DNA from 4 places in the Bradyrhizobium sp. SZCCHNRI1009 genome. Region 2 is predicted to be linked to each of the others. Evidence: predicted binding sites of a transcription regulator. Region 2 holds the regulator's gene; each other region holds the start of a gene.

Region 1 (4,602 bases), on a different contig from region 2:
CGGCATGGGGATCGCCGAGCACGGCGATGAAGCGTTCAGGCTTGCCATGCGCGGCGCCGAACGCATCAGCGACGTCGCCGAGCCCATCGAGATGCAGCGCGCCGGTGATCCAGATCCAGGCGACCAGCACGGCCAGCGCGACGATCCACGGATCGGCCTCATGAAAAAGGCGGGCGATCAGCGCCAGACAGGCGCCAATCACCAGTCCCGCGGCCGGAAACCAGACCGACGCCCGCGCAAGATCGTCCGGTCGCGACTCCGCGACGCGTGGGGTCGGCAGCCGCGTCAGGAACTGCAATGCAATCCAGAATTCACGAAGCGTCATGGCTGAATGATCTCGACGATTTCGCCCCAAGCTACACCATCATCGCCCTGCCCGGCTTCGAGCGTGATCCGCGTGCCGGGACAGATACGGAGGCTCCATAGCTGGCGCAGCGGCCAGCCAAGCAGATGCGACAACGCGGCACGCATGGCGCCGCCATGCGTCACCACCAGAACCGGCGCAGACTCGGACTTTGCCAGAATGCGATCAGTCGCGCGCGTGACACGCGCTCGCAGATCGACCCAGCTCTCACCGCCCGGTGCCCGGACTGTGGGATCGGCATGAAAGGCGTCGAGCAAGCCTTCACCCCCGGACTCGGCGGCGATGTCACGGCGGCTTCGCCCGTCCCAGCGCCCGAAATCGAACTCGCTCCAATCCGCGTCGATGTTCAGCGCGCAGCCGGTCTGACGCGCATAATCCTCCGCTGCCGCACGTGCGCGCGCCAACGGCGAGCTGACGACGCTGCGCCAGATCCGGCTCTGCGTCTGCCGCCGGAATTGATCCCAGCCGGATTCGCTGAGCGGCGGATCGGTGCGGCCATCGAGATGGCCATCCCGCCCCGTCGTCCCGTGCCGCAGCAGATCGATCCGCATCAGGACTTGGCTCCCGAGACGGCGGCCTCCGCGAAGGTCGCCATGCCCCCGTGGAGCGCGCAGGCCAGCCGGATGATCGGCAGCGCGGTGGCGGCGCCCGAGGCCTCGCCGAGCCGCAGATCGAGGTCGATCAGAGGACGGGCGCCGAGCACGTCGAGCACGATGGCGTGGCCGCGTTCGGCCGAGCGGTGCGAGAACAACAGCCACGGACGGCAGGACGGATTGAGGCGGACGGCAACCAGCGCCGCGACCGAGACGATGAAGCCGTCGACCAGCACCGGCCAGCGCCGCTGCGCGGCGGCTACGATCGCGCCGGCCATCGCGATGATCTCGAAGCCGCCGACCGCTTTCAGGATGTCCGCGACGGCCGCTCCCGCCGTGAGCCCGTGTCGCCGCAATGCGTCGGCGATCACCGCGGCCTTCCTGGCCCGCCCGTCGGCGTCGAGCCCGGTGCCGCTGCCGACGGTGTCCGCAGGCGCACAGGACAGCAGCGCTGCGGCGATCGCTGCCGCCGACGTCGTGTTGCCGATCCCCATCTCGCCGAAGATCACGAGTTGCGGCGCGTGATCGGCCTGCCGCAGCACCGCGCGCCGTCCGGCTTCCACCGCGAACGCAACCTCCTCCGGCGTCAGCGCCGCCTCGGTGCTGAAATCGCGGGTGCCGCGCCGTGGCTTGTCGACGACGACGCCGGGCACCGGCTCATGCGCCAGCGTCCCGACGTCGACCACCTCAAGCGGGCAGCCCAGGCTGCGCGCCAGCACCGAGATCGCCGCACCACCGGCCGCGAAGTTGTGCAGCATCTGCACCGTCACTTCCGGCGGATAGGCCGACACGCCCTGCGCCGCGATGCCGTGATCCCCTGCGAACAGCACCACCGGGACCCTGTCGGCCCCCGGCCGTTCCAGGGCCTGCAGCGCCGCCAGTTCGACCGCCACCTGCTCCAATCGCCCAAGGGCGCCAAACGGCTTGGTCAACTGCGCCTGGCGTTCCAGCGCCGCCTGCCGATGGAGTTCGGACGGGGCCGCACAATCAAGGCTGATCCATTCAGGAAGCACCGCGGATCCTTTCAGCGTCACTCGGGTTCGGGACGATTGCCACCGCGAGACGGCCGAGACAAGCTCCGTGAGTGCCCGATTGTCATTGAACCGTCATCGAACGTGACGACAGGTGGCTGCCCCACCCAGCCCGAAAGACGCTCATGGATTACTTCCGCCGCTTCACCTTCCTGTTCGCCGCGCCCGTGTTCGAGACCGACGATCTCGCCGGCGTCCGCTTCAACCAGATCATTGAGGAGATCCAGCGCTCGGGCTTCGAGGTGGTGCGCGCCCGCAAGCTGGAGGACGCCGAGATCGCGGTGCAGACGGATGCCGCGATCGGCTGCATGGTCGTCGATTGGGGCAAGAAGGGCCTGGAAGGCAAGACGGCGTCGCTGATCAACCTGATGCGCCGGCGCGGTCTGGACTTCCCGATCATCCTCCTGATTCGGCGCAAGCGCTTCGAGGACCTGCCGGTCGAGGTGCTCGATTTCATCGACGGCTATGTCTTCCTCTCCGAGGAGACGCCCGCCTTCATCGCCAAGAACCTGATCAGCCGGCTGAAGCAATATGCCGAGACGCTGAAGACGCCGTTCTTCGGCACGCTGGTCGACTATGCCGAGGAAGGCAACCAGCTCTGGACCTGTCCCGGACACAATGGCGGCGTGTTCTACAGCCGCAGCCCGATCGGCCGGATCTTCGTCGAGCATCTCGGCGAAGCCGTATTCCGCGACGACCTTGACAATTCCGTGCTCGATCTCGGTGATCTCCTGACCCATGAGGGACCGGCGCTGCGCGCGCAGAAGGAAGCGGCGCAAATCTTTGGCGCCGAGAAGACCTATTTCGTCCTCAACGGCACCTCGACCTCCAACAAGGTCGTGTTGGGGGCCTTGGTCACCGATGGCGACCTCGTGCTCTTCGATCGCAACAACCACAAGGCCGCCCATCATGGCGCGCTGCTGATTTCGGGCGGCGTCCCGATCTACGTCCCGACAGTCCGCAACCCCTGGGGTCTGATCGGCCCGATGCGCTGGGACCTGCTCGACGAGGAGCACCTGCGGCAACAGATCCGGGACAACCCGCTGGTCAAGGATCCCGACGCCTGGCGCAAGCCGCGCCCGTTCCGTGTCGCAGTGGTCGAGCAGTGCACCTATGACGGGACGATCCACAGCGCCGAGATGATCCTCAAGCGGATCGGGGATCTCTGCGAGTACATCATGTTCGACGAGGCCTGGGCAGGCTTCATGAAGTTCCACCCGCTCTATGCCGGCCGCTTCGCGATGGGCCTGTCCGAACTCGGGCCGGACGCGCCGGGCATCATTGCCACGCAATCGACCCACAAGCAGCTCGCGAGCTTCTCCCAGGCCTCGCAGATCCACGTCAAGGACCGCCACATCAAGGGGCAGCGGCGGCGGATCGAGCATCGGCGCTTCAACGAGAGCTTCATGCAGCACGCCTCGACATCGCCGTTCTATCCGCTGTTCGCCTCGCTGGACGTCGGCGCGCAGATGATGAAGGGCCGCTCCGGCGAGGTGCTGTGGGACGACACGATCCGGCTCGGCATCGAATTGCGCAAGAAGATCCGGGCGATGCGCAGGGAATTCGAGGAGAAGGAGAAGGATCCGGCACGGCGCTGGTTCTTCGAGCCGTTCGTTCCGGATCGCGTCTCGATTCCCGATGCGGCCAATCCCGGAGCCAGCCACGATGTGGCCTGGGAGGCGATCTCGACCGACCAGCTCGCAACCGACGCGTCCCTCTGGCAGCTCGCGCCCGGGGCGGCATGGCACGGCTTTCCGGATCTCGCCGCCGGCTTCACGATGACCGATCCGAACAAGCTGACCCTGCTGACCCCAGGCTTCGATCGCGCCACCGGAGGCTATGCCGACCACGGCATCCCGGCGCCGATCGTCGCGCAATATCTGCGCGAGAACCGCATCGTGGCGGAGAAGAACGACCTCAACTCGCTGCTGTTCCTGCTGACGCCGGGCGTCGAGGCCAGCAAGGCCGGAACCCTGATCAGCGGCCTGGTCGCCTTCAAGCGGCTCCACGACGACAACGTGCTGCTGGAGGACGCCATTCCGGAGTTCACCCGGAAGCGCTTTGCGCGCTACGGCAAGCTGCGGCTGCGCGACCTCTGCGGCGAGATGCATCGGTTCTATCGCGAGGCCGAGGTGAGCGCGCTGCAGGCAAAGCAGTTCCAGCCGCAGCATTTGCCGGAGATCGCGATGTCGCCGCGCGAGGCAGCGCGTGCACTGATGCGCAACGAGGTCGATTACCTGCCGATCGACCAGATCGCCGGGCGCGTTGCGACGACGCCGTTCGTGGTCTATCCGCCGGGCATCGCTACCATCGTTCCGGGCGAGCGGCTCTCCGCGCGCGCCCAGCCGATGATCGATTACCTCAAGATGTTCGAGCGGGCGTTCAACGCCTATCCCGGCTTCGACGTCGAGATCCAGGGGCTGTACAAGGAGCTCGACGAGTCCGGCCGGATCCGGCTCCATACCTATGTCTGCGCAGAGTAATTCGAACCATGGACAGCACGATCACGGCTGGCGATACCGAGCCGCCGGTCCTCGTCAGGCCGTCACGCGACGAGGACGTCGAGGCCATGCTCTCGATCTACCGGCGGCATGTCCGCCGCGGGGTCGAGGAC
Region 2 (4,602 bases):
GGTCATGCCGGCGCTGCAATTGCGCTGGCCGGTCGGCGAGTAGCGCCGCTCCTGACCGTACCCGATCTCTGAGATGGTTCCGGCGGTGGTCGCAGCCTGCAGTTCCTCGCGCGTCAGCGCCTTGACCGCGACCGGCTTCGACGGCAGCGCATCCTTCAGCACGATCAGCGCCCAATCGGCGGGCGAGCGGTCGAGCGACCATCTGTCGTGCCGGGTCGGGACGAAGTCCGGCGCCACGATCAGCTTGTCGGCGACCGACGATGCCGCCGGCGTGCCCCTGTTCATGCCGGCCAGGAAGCGGACATTGCCGGGGCTGACCTGCGCGACGCCGTTGAACACGCAATGCGCGGCGGTGAGCACGACGCGCGCCGCGACCAGCGTGCCGGTGCACCAGCCGCCGGTCGAGTATTGCGCGACGGTGACGACGCCGATCGACGACGCCGGCCACGAGGTGGGATCGACGACCTCTCCGATGTGGCGGTCGAGCCCGAGCAGTTGCTCCGGACGCGGAGCGGCGACGCCCGCCTCCGCCGATTCCGGCTTCGGCCGCCAGGCCGCAATGGCGCTCTGGGCCTGGACGCGCTGCGGCTCCGTCAGCTTGACCCGCTGCACGTCGCGGCGGGCCGATCGCACGCCGCTGCGACCCGCCATCACCAGCCAGGCGTAGCCCTGCACGACGTCCTGCTGCACGCCGCGACCGTCGAGCAGCATCAGGCCCAGCATGTATTGCGACTGGGCAAAGCCCTGCGCTGCCGCGCGGCTGAACCAGCGGCCGGCTTCGCCATAATTGCTCGCGACACCTTCGCCGTTGACATAGGCGATGCCGAGATAATGCTGGGCGACGGCGAGGCCCTGATCGGCGGCCTTGCGATACCACGCCAGCGCCTCGGCGGGGTTGCGCGGTTGGCCCCAGCCGAAGGCCTCCATGAAGCCGACGTCGAACTGCGCCCGCGCATCGCCCTTGGCGGCCAGCGGCAGCAGGCGGCGCATCGCCGCGGCGTGCTGTCCGTTTCCCGCCGCGGCGACCGCGTCTTCGAGCTCGGCGGCCGCGGCGCCCGCCGCGCTGCCGAGCAGGACGGCTAGAGATATGATGATGGTCTTGATCAAGGGCGTCCGCTGGGACCGAAACATCGTGACGGGCCACGAAGCAGACACGATCAAGACGGCGGCGGCGTGGCGGAAAGCGGACCGCGATCTCCTCAATCGGGCCCCCTCGCGCCTCACACCTGCTTCATCCTCACGCCCGATCGCCCCTTACACCTGCTCGCTCTTGGCGAAGCGATCATCGAGCGCATAGCCGGCGCCGCGCACGGTGCGGATCGGGTCCTGCTCGCGGCCCGGATTGAGCAGCTTGCGCAGGCGGCCGATATGGACGTCGACCGTGCGCTCGTCGATATAGATGTCGCGGCCCCAGACGCTGTCGAGCAGCTGCTCACGGCTGAACACGCGGCCGGGATGCTCCAGGAAAAACTCGAGCAGGCGGTATTCGGTCGGGCCGAGATCGATCGGCCGTCCCGAGCGCGCCACGCGGCGCTTCTCGCGGTCGAGCTCGATGTCGCCATAGGACAGCACGGTCGCCAGCCGCTCCGGGCTCGCCCGCCGCAGCAGGCCCTTCACGCGCGCCAGCAGCTCCGGCACCGAGAACGGCTTGACGATGTAGTCGTCGGCGCCGGTCGCGAGGCCGCGCACGCGCTCGCTCTCCTCGCCGCGCGCGGTGAGCATGATGATCGGCAATTGCCGGGTCTCGGACCGCGCCCGCAGGCGGCGGCACAGCTCGATGCCGGACAGGCCCGGCAGCATCCAGTCGAGCACGACGAGATCGGGAACGCGCTCCTTCAGCCGTGTGTCGGCCTCGTCTCCGCGCGCCACCGTCTCGACCTCGTAGCCTTCGGCCTCGAGGTTGTAGCGCAGGAGCGTCGTCAGCGCCTCCTCGTCCTCCACCACCAGAATTCGGGCGCCCATGTCAGAACCGTCTCTCTCAGTTGCCGGGGATCGTCGTCGCGAAGCTCGTCATGTCGCCCTTCGGGCGCTTGTCCATGATCTGCTGGCCTTCGATCATATAGAAGACGGTCTCCGCGATGTTGGTCGCGTGATCGCCGATGCGCTCGATGTTCTTGGCGCAGAACATCAGATGGATGCAGAACGAGATGTTGCGCGGATCCTCCATCATGTAGGTCAGGAGTTCGCGGAACAGCGAGGTGCAGATGGCGTCGACCTCCTCGTCGCCCTTCCACACCGTCATCGCCGCCGGCAGGTCGTGCGCGGCATAGGCGTCCAGCACCGTCTTGACCTGCGACTGCACCAGGTCGGTCATGTGCTCGAGCCCGCGGATCAGCTTGAGCGGATGGAAGTCGCTCTCCAGCGCCGCGACGCGCTTGCCGATGTTCTTGGCGAGATCGCCGATGCGCTCCAGATCGGTGGCGACCCGCATCGCACCGACGATCTCGCGCAGGTCGACCGCCATCGGCTGTCGCCGGGCGATGGTAAGAACGGCGCGCTCCTCGATGATGCGCTGCAGCTTGTCGACCTCGGCGTCGGTGGCGACCACCTTCTGGCCGAGTGCGATGTCGCGCCGCACCAGCGCATCGACGGAATCGACGATCAGACGCTCGGCGAGGCCGCCCATTTCCGACACCAGCCGGGTGAGATCCTGCAGATCGCTGTCGAACGCCTTGGCGGTATGTTCACTGGCCATGATGATCTCCTGAAGTCAATGTCGTCGGCGTCAGCCGAACCGGCCGGTGATGTAATCCTGGGTCCGCCGATCGCTCGGCGAGGTGAAGATCTTGCTGGTGTCGTCGAACTCGATCAGCTCGCCGAGATACATGAAGGCGGTCTTGTCGGAGACGCGCGCCGCCTGCTGCATGTTATGCGTCACGATGGCGATCGTATAGTTTTCGGCGAGCTCCTGGATCAGCTCCTCGACCTTGGCGGTCGAGATCGGATCGAGCGCCGAGCACGGCTCGTCGAACAGGATCACCTCCGGCCGGACCGCCACGGTGCGCGCAATGCACAGCCGCTGCTGCTGGCCGCCTGACAGCGACAGGCCCGAAGCGTTGAGCTTGTCCTTGACCTCGTTCCACAACGCGCCGCCGCGCAGTGCCTTCTCGACCCGGTCGTCCATCTCCGACTTGGAGATCTTCTCATACAGCCGGATGCCGAAGGCGATGTTCTCGTAGATCGTCATCGGGAACGGCGTCGGCTTCTGGAACACCATGCCGACCCGGGCCCGCAGCAGGTTGAGGTCGAGCTTGGGATCGAGGATGTTGGTGTTGTCCAGCATGAGCTGGCCAACGGCGCGCTGGCCCGGGTAGAGATCGTACATCCGGTTGAAGATGCGCAGCAGGGTCGACTTGCCGCAGCCGGACGGGCCGATGAACGCGGTGACGCGGTTGGTCCCCAGCGACAGGTTGATGTTCTTCAGCGCGTGGTGATCGCCGTAATAGAAGTTCAGGTTGCGCGCGGTCACCTTGGCGGGGGCTTCCGGCAAAACCTTGCCGTTCAGCGCGGCGGGATTGGGCTGGCTGACGGATACGGACAGGTCGGTCATTTTGCGTTCCTCTCGGCGCCGAGAATGCGTGCACTGACATTCAGGGCGAGCACGGCCAGAGTGATCAGAAGGGCTCCGCTCCAGGCCAGCTGCTTCCAATAGGCATAGGGGCTCTGGACGAAGTTGTTGATGGTGACGGGCAGGTTGGCCATCGTCTTGGAGAGGTTGAGGCTCCAGAACTGGTTCGACAGCGCAGTGAACAGCAAGGGCGCGGTCTCGCCGGCGACGCGGGCGGTGGCCAGCAGCACGCCGGTGATCAGGCCCGAGCGCGCCGCGCGATAGGCGATGCGCCGGATCACCAGCGATCGCGGCAGGCCGAGCGCCGAGGCCGCCTCACGCAGCGGGTTGGGCACCAGCAGCAGCATGTCCTCGGTGGTGCGCAGCACCACGGGGATGACAATGACCGCCAGCGCCAGCGAGCCTGCGAGCGCCGAGAAGCCGCCCATCGGCACCACGACAGCGCCATAGATGAACAGGCCGATGATGATCGAGGGCGCCGACAGCAGGATGTCGTTGATGAAGCGGATCACCGAGGTCAGGCGGTCGTTGCGGCCGTACTCGGCCAGATAGGTGCCGGCGAACAGGCCGAGCGGCGCGCCGATGCCGACGCCGATGACCGTCATGATCAGGGAGCCGACGATGGCATTGCGCAGGCCGCCTTCGCTCGAGCCCGGCGGCGGGGTGTCGGCGGAAAACACCTGCAGGCTGAGGCCGGCAAGCCCGTTATAGAACAGCGTGAACAGGATCAGCGCCAGCCAGGTGACGCCGAACAGCGCGGCGGCGACGCAGAGGCCGCGGATCACGATGTCCCTGCGGCGTCGGCGCGCATAGATCGGATTGACCGGCGTATCGGTGGTGAGCGAATCTGCGCTGGACATGGCTTATTTTCCCGCCTTGGCTTGGAGCCGCATGAGCATCAGGCGCGCGCTCGCCAGCACGAAGAAGGTGAGCACGAACAGCAGCAGGCCGAGCAGGATCAGGCTCGACTGGTGCAGGCCGTCACTCTCCTGGAATTCAGAGGCAATGGCGGCCGAGATCGTGGTGCCCGGCGC
Region 3 (4,602 bases), on a different contig from region 2:
GATGCGGATGCTCGAGACCGCCGACGTGCTGATCGAGAACTTCAAGCCCGGCACCTTGGAGAAATGGGGCATCGGCAGCGACACCCTGCGCGAGAAATTCCCGAAGCTGGTGCACTGCCGCATCTGCGGCTTCGGTGCCGACGGGCCGCGCGGCGGCAATCCCGGCTATGACGCGATCATCCAGGCGATGACCGGCATGATCGCCGCGACCGGATCGCCGCAAAGCGGGCCGATGCGGATCGGCGTGCCGCTGGTCGACATCACCACCGGCCTCTATGCCGCGATCGGCATCCTGATGGCGCTGTCGGAACGGCAGCGTTCTGGGCTCGGTCAGTTCCTCGAGGTCACGCTGTATGAGACCGGCCTCGCGATCATGCATCCGCATACCGCAAACTACTTCATGCATGGCAAGCCGCCGTCGCTGACCGGCAACGAGCATCCGAACCTCGTGCCCTATGCGATCTTCCCGACCAGGACCGACGATATCTTCATCGGCGTCGGCAATGACGGCACCTTCCGCAAGCTCGCCAAGGAAATCGGCCGGCCGGAACTCGGCACCGATCCGCGCTTCGCGCGCAACAAGGATCGCGTCGCCAATCGCGAGGCGCTGCGCGCCGAGCTCGCCGCCGTGTTCAGCCAATTCGAGGCGGAGCCGCTGTGCGACCGGCTGCTCGCAGCCGGCCTGCCGGCGGGACCCGTGCAGAAGATCGACCAGGCGTTGACCAATCCGCACACGATCCACCGCGGCGATGTCATCGAGAAGGACTGGTACAAGGGCGTCGCCTCGCCGATCCGGCTCGAACGCACCAAGCCGAGCCTGCGCTCCACCCCGCCGAAGTTCAGCCAGCATGCCCAGGAGGTGCTCAGCGAGTTCGGCTACTCGGAGCCCGAGATCCAGGCCCTGCTCTCCGAGGGCACGGTCTGCGCCGAGCGCAAGCGCTGAGGAGCCATCAGCCTGTCGTCTCCCAACGCTAGCGCCGCCCGGGCATCACCCCGGCGCCGCTACCGTCTCCCGCAAGTCGCTGCGTTCCGCGGCGATGAACGCGCTTTCCGCTGACGATCCAACCGGTTATACATTCACAAAACTGTCATCTCGCGCTGCTACGGCCGCGACGCCGATGACGTTCCATGGGAGGAATTTTTTTAATGTCACTTCGACAATTCTGGACAGCCGCCGCTGCGGCAGCCACGCTGGTCCTTGGCGCCGCCGCACCCGCACACGCGGTGACGGAGATTCAGTGGTGGCACGCGATGACCGGCGCCAACAACGACGTCATCGTCAAGCTCGCCAATGATTTCAACGCCTCGCAGACCGACTACAAGGTCGTTCCGACCTACAAGGGCAACTACGCCGACACGATGAATGCCGGCATCGCCGCGTTCCGCGCCGGCAATGCGCCGCATATCATGCAGGTGTTCGAGGTCGGCACTGCCACGATGATGGCCGCCACCGGCGCCGTGAAGCCGGTCTACAAGCTGATGCAGGACGCCGGCGAGAAGTTCGATCCCAAGAGCTACCTGCCGGCCATCACCGGCTACTATTCGACCTCGAAGGGCGAAATGCTGTCCTTCCCCTTCAACTCGTCCTCCACCGTCATGTGGGTCAATCTCGATGAGCTGAAGAAGGTCAACGCCGAGATCCCGAAGACCTGGCCCGAGCTGTTCGAGACCGCCAAGAAGCTCCACGCGGCCGGCCACCCGACCTGCGGCTTCTCCGGCTCGTGGGTAACCTGGGTCAATCTCGAGCAGCTCTCCGCCTGGCACAACGTGCCGCTCGCCAGCAAGGCCAACGGCCTCGACGGCTTCGACACCGTGCTCGAGTTCAACGGTCCGCTGCAGGTCAAGCATCTCGAAAACCTGGTCGAGCTGCAGAAGGACAAGACCTATGACTACGCCGGCCGCACCAACACCGGCGAGGGCCGCTTCACCTCGGGCGAATGCCCGATCTACCTGACCTCGTCGGCGTTCTTCGGCAACGTCAAGGCGCAGGCGAAGTTCGCCTTCACCGCCGCGCCGATGCCGTATTACCCCGACGTGAAGGGCGCGCCGCAGAACTCGATCATCGGCGGCGCTTCGCTCTGGGTCATGGGCGGCAAGTCGGCCGATGAGTACAAGGGCGTCGCCAAGTTCCTGACCTTCCTCTCGGACACCGACCGCCAAGTCTACATCCACAAGGCGTCGGGCTATCTGCCGATCACCAAGGCCGCCTATGCCAAGGCCAAGGCCGAGGGCTTCTACAAGGATCAGCCCTATCTGGAGACCCCGCTGCTCGAGTTGACCAACAAGGAGCCGACCGAGAACTCCCGCGGCCTGCGCCTGGGCAACATGGTGCAGCTGCGTGACGTCTGGTCGGAGGAGATCGAGCAGGCTCTGGCCGGCAAGAAGACCGCCAAGCAGGCGCTGGACGCCGCCGTCGAGCGCGGCAACCAGATGCTGCGCCAGTTCGAAAAGACGGCCGTGAAATAAGGCCAAGAGCCGGCAGGCCACCCGCGGCCTGCCGGCTCGCCGACCGATCATGCAGAAGAACGCCATCTTCCAGTCAAAGCTGCTGCCGTTCGTGCTGGTCGCTCCCCAGCTCGCGATCGTGCTGATCTTCTTCTATTGGCCCGCCATCCAGGCCGTCATCCAGTCGTTCCTGCTGCAGGACGCGTTCGGCCTGTCCACGAGCTTCGTCTGGTTCGAGAACTACGCCGACCTGCTCAGCCAGCCGGACTATTTTGAAGCCATTCTCCGCACCTTCGGCTTCTCCTTCGCCATCGCATTCTCGTCGCTGTCGGTCGCGCTGCTGCTCGCGGTCATGGCGGACAAGCCGCTGCGCGGCGTGACGCTGTACCGGACGCTGCTGATCTGGCCCTATGCCGTGGCGCCGCCGGTGGTGGGCGTGCTCTGGATCTTCATGCTGCACCCCTCGCTCGGCGTGATCTCGCGCTATCTGCGCGCCATGGGCATCGACTGGAATCCGCTGCTCGACGGCGACCAGGCGGCACTGCAGATCATCCTCGCGGCCGCCTGGAAGCAGATCTCCTACAACTTCCTGTTCTTCCTCGCCGGGCTGCAGAGCATCCCCAAGAGCGTGCTCGAAGCCGCCGCGATCGATGGCGCACGGCCGATGCGGCGGTTCTGGACCGTGACCTTCCCGCTGCTGTCGCCGACCATCTTCTTCCTGCTGGTGATCAACATCGTCTACGCCTTCTTCGAGACGTTCGGCATCATCGACACGATGACCCGCGGCGGTCCTGGCAAGTCCACCGAGACGCTGGTCTACAAGGTCTACACCGATGGCCTGCTCGGCGGCAATCTCGGCTCCTCGGCTGCACAATCCGTCGTTCTGATGGTCATCGTCATCGTGCTGACGGCGATCCAGTTCCGCTTCGTCGAGCGCAAGGTGACCTACTGATGGTCGAGCAAGAAGGCATTCGACGCTACGTCGCGCATGTCATCCTGTGGATCGGAATCGCGATCGTCGCGTTCCCGGTCTATCTCGCATTCGTCGCCTCGACGCAGGACAATGCGGTGATCGCCAACGGGCAGATGTCGCTGCTGCCGGGCGGGCACTTCCTGTCGACCTACTATCAGACGATCTTCGTCGGCACGAGCGGCTCGACCCGCGAGCCGGTTGCGACCATGCTTTTGAACTCGCTGGTCATGGCGCTCTCGATCGCCGTCGGCAAGATCGCGATCTCGATCATCTCGGCGTATGCGGTCGTCTACTTCCGCTTCCCGTTCCGCATGCCGATCTTCTGGCTCATCTTCATCACCCTGATGCTGCCGGTCGAGGTGCGCATCTATCCGACCTACAAGATCGTCGCCGACCTCCATATGCTCGACAGTTATGCGGGGCTCGCGCTGCCGCTGATCGCGTCCGCCACTGCGACGCTGCTGTTCCGCCAGTTCTTCATGACCGTGCCGGACGAGCTGCTGGAGGCGTCCCGCATCGACGGCGCCGGGCCGTTCCGCTTCTTCTGGGACACCCTGCTGCCGCTGTCGCGCACCAACATGGCGGCGCTATTCGTGATCCTGTTCATCCTCGGCTGGAATCAATATCTCTGGCCGCTGCTGATCACGACGCGCGACGACATGCAGACCATCCAGATCGGCATCCGCAAGATGATCACGACGACCGACGCGCTGACGGAGTGGCCGATCGTCATGGCGACCGCAGTGCTCGCGATGCTGCCGCCGGTGTTCGTCGTCGTCGTCATGCAGCGCCTGTTCGTCAAGGGGCTGGTGGAGACGGAAAAGTGAGGACAGCGAATAGGGAGTGGCGAATAGCGAATAGAGACATCCGGGTATCAGAAGCCGTTCGCCTTCCCCTCCTCGCCACACCCCATTCACCATTCGCCTGCCACCGCCCGCTGCTCAACCTCTACCGGTAATCATTCCATGGCCAACGTCACCCTCCGCAACGTCCGCAAGGTCTACCAGGGCGGTTTCGAAGCCATCAAAGGCGTCGATATCGATGTCGGCGACGGTCAGTTCTGCGTGCTGGTCGGCCCGTCGGGCTGCGGCAAATCCACCCTGCTGCGGATGGTCGCGGGGCTCGAGACGATCACCTCGGGCGAGATCGACATCGGCGGCCGCATCGTCAATGCGATCGAGCCG
Region 4 (4,602 bases), on a different contig from region 2:
GCGTCCCACGCCAATGCGTGACGCTCATAATGGGCGACAATCCGGCTTGCACCTTTGGTCATGGAAGCTCCGTCATGGAGGGCAGTGCGTAGGGTCGGCAAAGGCGCGCCCGATCAGCGTGCTTGTCCGTGCCATCTGAGGGCGCCGTGCCCACCGTCTCGCGCGGATGGAGAGACGGTGGGCACATCATCGTGCGGCTCGCGCCCCCCGATGACTTTGCCCACCCTACGGGGCTCGCACCTTTGCCTCGAGCTTTGCGCCTCACGGCCACTCCGCAATGTAGCCCTTCGCCTTGTACGGCGCGATCTTGTCCCATTCGCCGAGCACGCGGCGGCGGAATTCGGGATGTGTGTGCCAGAGATGGCGCGGCACGCCGAAGCCGTCGACCGTCAGCAGCATCTTCTCCACCTCGGGCCAGTGCCGCTGCAGGGTCATCGCGTAGCGTCGCGCGGTCCAGCTGTTGCCGAGGCAGATCACGCTGCCGACATTGGCGAGGCCGAGCGCGGCGTCGATCACCGGCAGCGCGAGCACGACGTTCTCGCCGGTGTTCGTGGCGTGGTGCTCTTCGAGGATGCGCTCGGCCGGAATGCCGTGCCTCACCATGGCAGCCTTGATCAGCGTACACTCCGAAACATCCGCGCCCGGCGTGATCCCGCCGCTGACGATGGCGTGGCGGAAGTAGCCCTGCTGCCATAGCTTCGCCGCCGTCTCGGCACGCAGCTCCTCGTCGACGCGGGTGCCGAACACGAACAGCAGATCGGCCGGCCGCAGCGGCGTGTCGGCGAAATGCCGCGCGTTGATCGCGGCGATCTCGGCGTCATCCGGCCTGCGCAGCGCGCGATCCTGCATCGTCCCACTCCGAAAGCGACTCGCTCAGTCTGGCATGGTGCGCCAAATCTGCACGATCACATTCGGTGACCGGCGATGCGATTGCGTGATCACGGCAGCAGCGCGGCCGGAATGTCCGTGAACGTGTAGCTGCGCGGCCTGTTGCGGGTGATGAAGCCGCCGACATACCAGGCGAACAGCGCGGCGAAGCCGATCAGGAACAACGCGCCCGACCATTCGGCGATGACGAGCGCACGCACCAGAAGCCCGGCCATCGCGACGGCGAGCAGCGCGATCGCGGCGAGCGCCGCGCCGTAGGTGAAGCGGCCGAGGCCCGCGGTCAGCCGCGCGTTGCTGCCGCTGACGGCGAGCCGCGCATGCAACCCGAGAATGAAGGCGCGATAGGCCTCGCTCTGCGGCGCCATCAGGGCAGCCGTCTGCCACGAGACGGAGATGATGCCGAGGCGGCGGCCGTCGCGATGGGTGACGTCGGCCCGAAAACGCTTCGCCTGCATCGACACCGGTCGGTAGGACAGCCGGATCGCGGCGATCTCGGCGTAAGGCCACAGGCCGGTACGGCCGGCGAACCGCCACGACAGGCCCTGCTCCGTCAGTTCGAACTGGTGCGCGGCCCCGATCAGCGACGCCTTGTAGGCGTAGCGGATCGTATCATCGCCGGCCGTGGTGGTGCGCTCGGAAATGGATCGGTCCTGTTGCGTGTGGCACGCGCCTTATCCTACAAGCGGAGCATGAGCGAAACGATCTATTTTCCGCGCCATTTGATCCTGGCCGGGGCGATGGCCGCCGGCGTGCTGCTGGCGCTGGCGGTGCACATGCTCGGCGCCCGCTACGGGCTCGATCTCGGCGGCCTGTGGCAGACCGAGAGCGGCGCCTTCATGCCGGCGGGATCGGCGATCGCATGGTGGCTGATCGCCACCGTCGGGTTCTCCTCGGGCTACTTCATCGCCAACATCATGCACAGCGCGGTGTCGGGCGAGATCCCGCAGCGGATGCGCAACTTCCTGGTCGTGGTCGGCGTCCTGATGCTGGCCGGCATCGGCCAGGCGATCTCCGGTCCGAGCCCCGTGCCGTCGGCCTCGGGCGTACTGGCAGGCCTCGCCGCGCTCTGCCTCGGCGCCCTGATGGCGTTCTGCGGCGCCAACTTCGCGCTGCGCAAGACCTGACCGGCGCGATCCGCCGACGCCGCGCGGGCGACCCGCGCGGCGTTTTGCCTCATCAACGATCGAGCGTCAGCTCGCGGCGCGCAGGTTGACGCTCGTCTCGGCGAGCTTGGTCAGCTTCATGTCGGTCGCCTTCTCCTCGTCGAGCGTCTTCTGCAGCACGGCGGCGCAGTCGCTGCGGCCGAGCTGCTTGGCCCAGGCGATCAGGCTGCCATAGCGGGTGATCTCATAGTGCTCGGCCGCTTGGCCGGCATTGATCAGGGCGGCGTCAAGCACGGTCTTGTCCGCGACCTCGCCGGCGACCTCCTCCGCCTCTTCGATGATGCCGTCGATCGCCGGGCAGTCGACTGCCTTGGGCGCAATGCCATGCATCTCGAACACCTGCTCGAGCCGCTTCACATGCGTCCTGGTTTCGTCGAGATGGGCAAGAAAACCCTGCTTGAGCTTCTGATCCCTCGCCTTCTCCGCCATCTTGGGCAGCGCTTTGACGAGCTGGTTTTCGGCGTAATAGATGTCCTGCAGCTGATGAACGAACAGATCGTTCATCGTCTTGATGTCCTTTGTGAACAATCCCATTTGCTTCACGTCCTCCTGGTTCGGGAACATGGCAGGTCCCGCCCCCGACCGGTGGTCGCCATGTTCGCTGTGCTCGCGGGCGCTAACCGGCGGCAGCGGCGGTCGTTCCTGTGTCACCGAGCCTGCCGTCCGGAACCGGGCGCGGAGGACCAAGTTTGCCCGTGAACCCCGCGGGTAACCAGTTGGACCGAACTGAGGCGGATGGGCGGCCAGCCATGTGACCGGAGTGTGACAGACCTGCGCCGCATGGGTCGGAGCTGACCTGTGTCAAGGACTGCACAAGCCGCGCATTTTAGCATAAGAAACAGGCTGTCACGAATTGCCCGCCCCATCGATCAATGGTTTCGCCTCTTTTCCAAGATCTAGTACCGCCCCGCCGGGAGGATGAATGCAGCGCCTGCTGACCACGCTTGGGCGTGGCTTCAAGAAATGGATCGGCTGGAAGCGGCTGGGGATTGCAGCGAGCCTTGCGATCATCGCCTTCGCGATCACGACGCTCGTGCGCACGCTGAAGGGCGTCGACGCCGGCGTCATCCTGACCGCGCTCACCGAAATCCCGCCCGGTCACATCGCGCTCGCGGCCTTGTGTGTGGTCGGCGCGTTCTGCACGCTGACCTTCTATGACTATTTTGCGCTGCGAACGATTGGCAAGAAACACGTGCCCTATCGCATCGCGGCGATGAGCGCCTTCACCAGCTATTCGATCGGCCACAACATCGGCGCCACCGTGTTCACCGGCGGCGCCATCCGGTTCCGGATCTACTCCGACTACGGCCTGTCCGCGATCGACGTCGCCAAGATCTGCTTCCTATCGGGCCTGACCTTCTGGCTCGGCAATCTGTTCGTGCTCGGTATCGGCATGACCTTGCATCCGGCCGCCGCCACCGCGATGGACCAGTTGCCCCCGGCGGTGAACCAGTTGATCGCGATCGGCATCCTCGGGGCGATCTTCGCCTATCTCGGATGGCTGACCGCCGGCAAGAACCGGCGCCAGCTCGGCCAGAACGGTTGGAAGGTGGTGCTGCCCTCGGCGCAGCTCACGCTCGTGCAGATCCTGATCGGAGTGGTCGACCTCGGCTTCTGCGCGCTGGCGATGTACCTCCTCGTCCCCGCCGCTCCGCCGATCGATTTCCTGTCGCTGTCGGTGGTGTTCATCCTCGCTACCCTGCTCGGCTTTGCCAGCCATGCCCCCGGCAGCATCGGCGTGTTCGATGCCGCGATGCTGGTGGCGCTGCCGCAGTTCGGCCGCGAGCAGTTGCTGGCCACCCTGCTCGTTTTCCGCGTGCTGTATTTCGTGATCCCGTTCGCGACGGCGATCTCCATCATGGGCATCAGGGAACTCTGGCTGAATGTGGTCAAGCCGTGGCAGGAGCGGCGCCGGCTGCAGGGCGCGGTGTCGGACGAGATCGCCGCCAAGCGCGCCGCGACCACGGCGCACGCTGCGGTTCCCCAGCGCATCAAGCGGCACTCCCAGCGCTGAGCATCAATTCTCTCGCGGACGACGCAGCGGCTCGCCCCTCGGCCGGTTGAAGTCGCGTGCGATCCTCTTATTTCCGCCCCATCGCTGACGTGAATCCTTGCGCATGACCCGAATGCCCCATCGTCCGTTGCTCGCCGCCTGCGTCCTGGCCGGCCTGCTTGCCCCTCTCGCCGCCACCGAGGCCGCCGCGCAGTTCGGCACGGCGCCGCCGCTGCAGATCAGCTGGGAGGTGCGCAACCGCTTCCGTCTCTTCCGGGAGGAGCGCGACTTCCTGCTGCATACCGAGAGCACGCGCGACCGCTCCATCCTCGCCGCCGAGCAGGCGTTGGCGGTGCAGAGCGACGGCCGCGGCTGGGCCCGCAACGTCGTCAACCGGCTCTGCATCGACCTCGCCGGTCGCATCAACGAGCCATGCACGCGCGACAACGTCAAGGAAAGCTATCTCACGCCGATCGACCACCCGGTCACCGTGCGCCTGACCGGCCCGGTTCCGGTCGGCGCCACCTGCGCGTGGTCGTTCGACGACGGCGACGGGCC

What was found. The regulator PhoB, encoded in region 2, activates phosphate uptake and scavenging genes when phosphate is short. The targets are predictions, from matches to a motif close to TGTCATNNANCTGTCAT.
Region 1: QX010_RS26100 (Orn/Lys/Arg decarboxylase N-terminal domain-containing protein) is a predicted target of PhoB. The motif match lies at 2,051-2,067, and genes of this name have one in related genera.
Region 3: ugpB (sn-glycerol-3-phosphate ABC transporter substrate-binding protein UgpB) is a predicted target of PhoB. The motif match lies at 1,076-1,092, and genes of this name have one in related genera.
Region 4: QX010_RS27740 (YbhN family protein) is a predicted target of PhoB. The motif match lies at 2,803-2,819, and genes of this name have one in related genera.

The regions. Positions count from the first base shown of each region.
Region 1 covers NZ_JAUEUL010000020.1:55,468-60,069, reverse strand. Annotated here, with positions in the region: gene cobS (adenosylcobinamide-GDP ribazoletransferase) at 1-325, opposite strand, end outside; gene QX010_RS26110 (histidine phosphatase family protein) at 322-915, opposite strand; gene cobT (nicotinate-nucleotide--dimethylbenzimidazole phosphoribosyltransferase) at 915-1,970, opposite strand; gene QX010_RS26100 (Orn/Lys/Arg decarboxylase N-terminal domain-containing protein) at 2,114-4,471, shown strand; gene QX010_RS26095 (N-acetyltransferase family protein) at 4,480-4,602, shown strand, end outside.
Region 2 covers NZ_JAUEUL010000012.1:59,731-64,332, reverse strand. Annotated here, with positions in the region: gene QX010_RS21045 (trypsin-like serine protease) at 1-1,107, opposite strand, end outside; gene phoB (phosphate regulon transcriptional regulator PhoB) at 1,255-1,962, opposite strand; gene phoU (phosphate signaling complex protein PhoU) at 1,979-2,695, opposite strand; gene pstB (phosphate ABC transporter ATP-binding protein PstB) at 2,726-3,550, opposite strand; gene pstA (phosphate ABC transporter permease PstA) at 3,547-4,428, opposite strand; gene pstC (phosphate ABC transporter permease subunit PstC) at 4,432-4,602, opposite strand, start outside.
Region 3 covers NZ_JAUEUL010000004.1:17,073-21,674, reverse strand. Annotated here, with positions in the region: gene QX010_RS09170 (CaiB/BaiF CoA-transferase family protein) at 1-943, shown strand, start outside; gene ugpB (sn-glycerol-3-phosphate ABC transporter substrate-binding protein UgpB) at 1,147-2,466, shown strand; gene ugpA (sn-glycerol-3-phosphate ABC transporter permease UgpA) at 2,516-3,397, shown strand; gene ugpE (sn-glycerol-3-phosphate ABC transporter permease UgpE) at 3,397-4,245, shown strand; gene QX010_RS09150 (sn-glycerol-3-phosphate import ATP-binding protein UgpC) at 4,384-4,602, shown strand, end outside.
Region 4 covers NZ_JAUEUL010000023.1:81,014-85,615, reverse strand. Annotated here, with positions in the region: gene QX010_RS27765 (class I SAM-dependent methyltransferase) at 1-62, opposite strand, end outside; gene QX010_RS27760 (YdcF family protein) at 262-849, opposite strand; gene QX010_RS27755 (hypothetical protein) at 939-1,529, opposite strand; gene QX010_RS27750 (hypothetical protein) at 1,578-2,012, shown strand; gene QX010_RS27745 (ferritin-like domain-containing protein) at 2,079-2,585, opposite strand; gene QX010_RS27740 (YbhN family protein) at 2,974-4,065, shown strand; gene QX010_RS27735 (hypothetical protein) at 4,169-4,602, shown strand, end outside.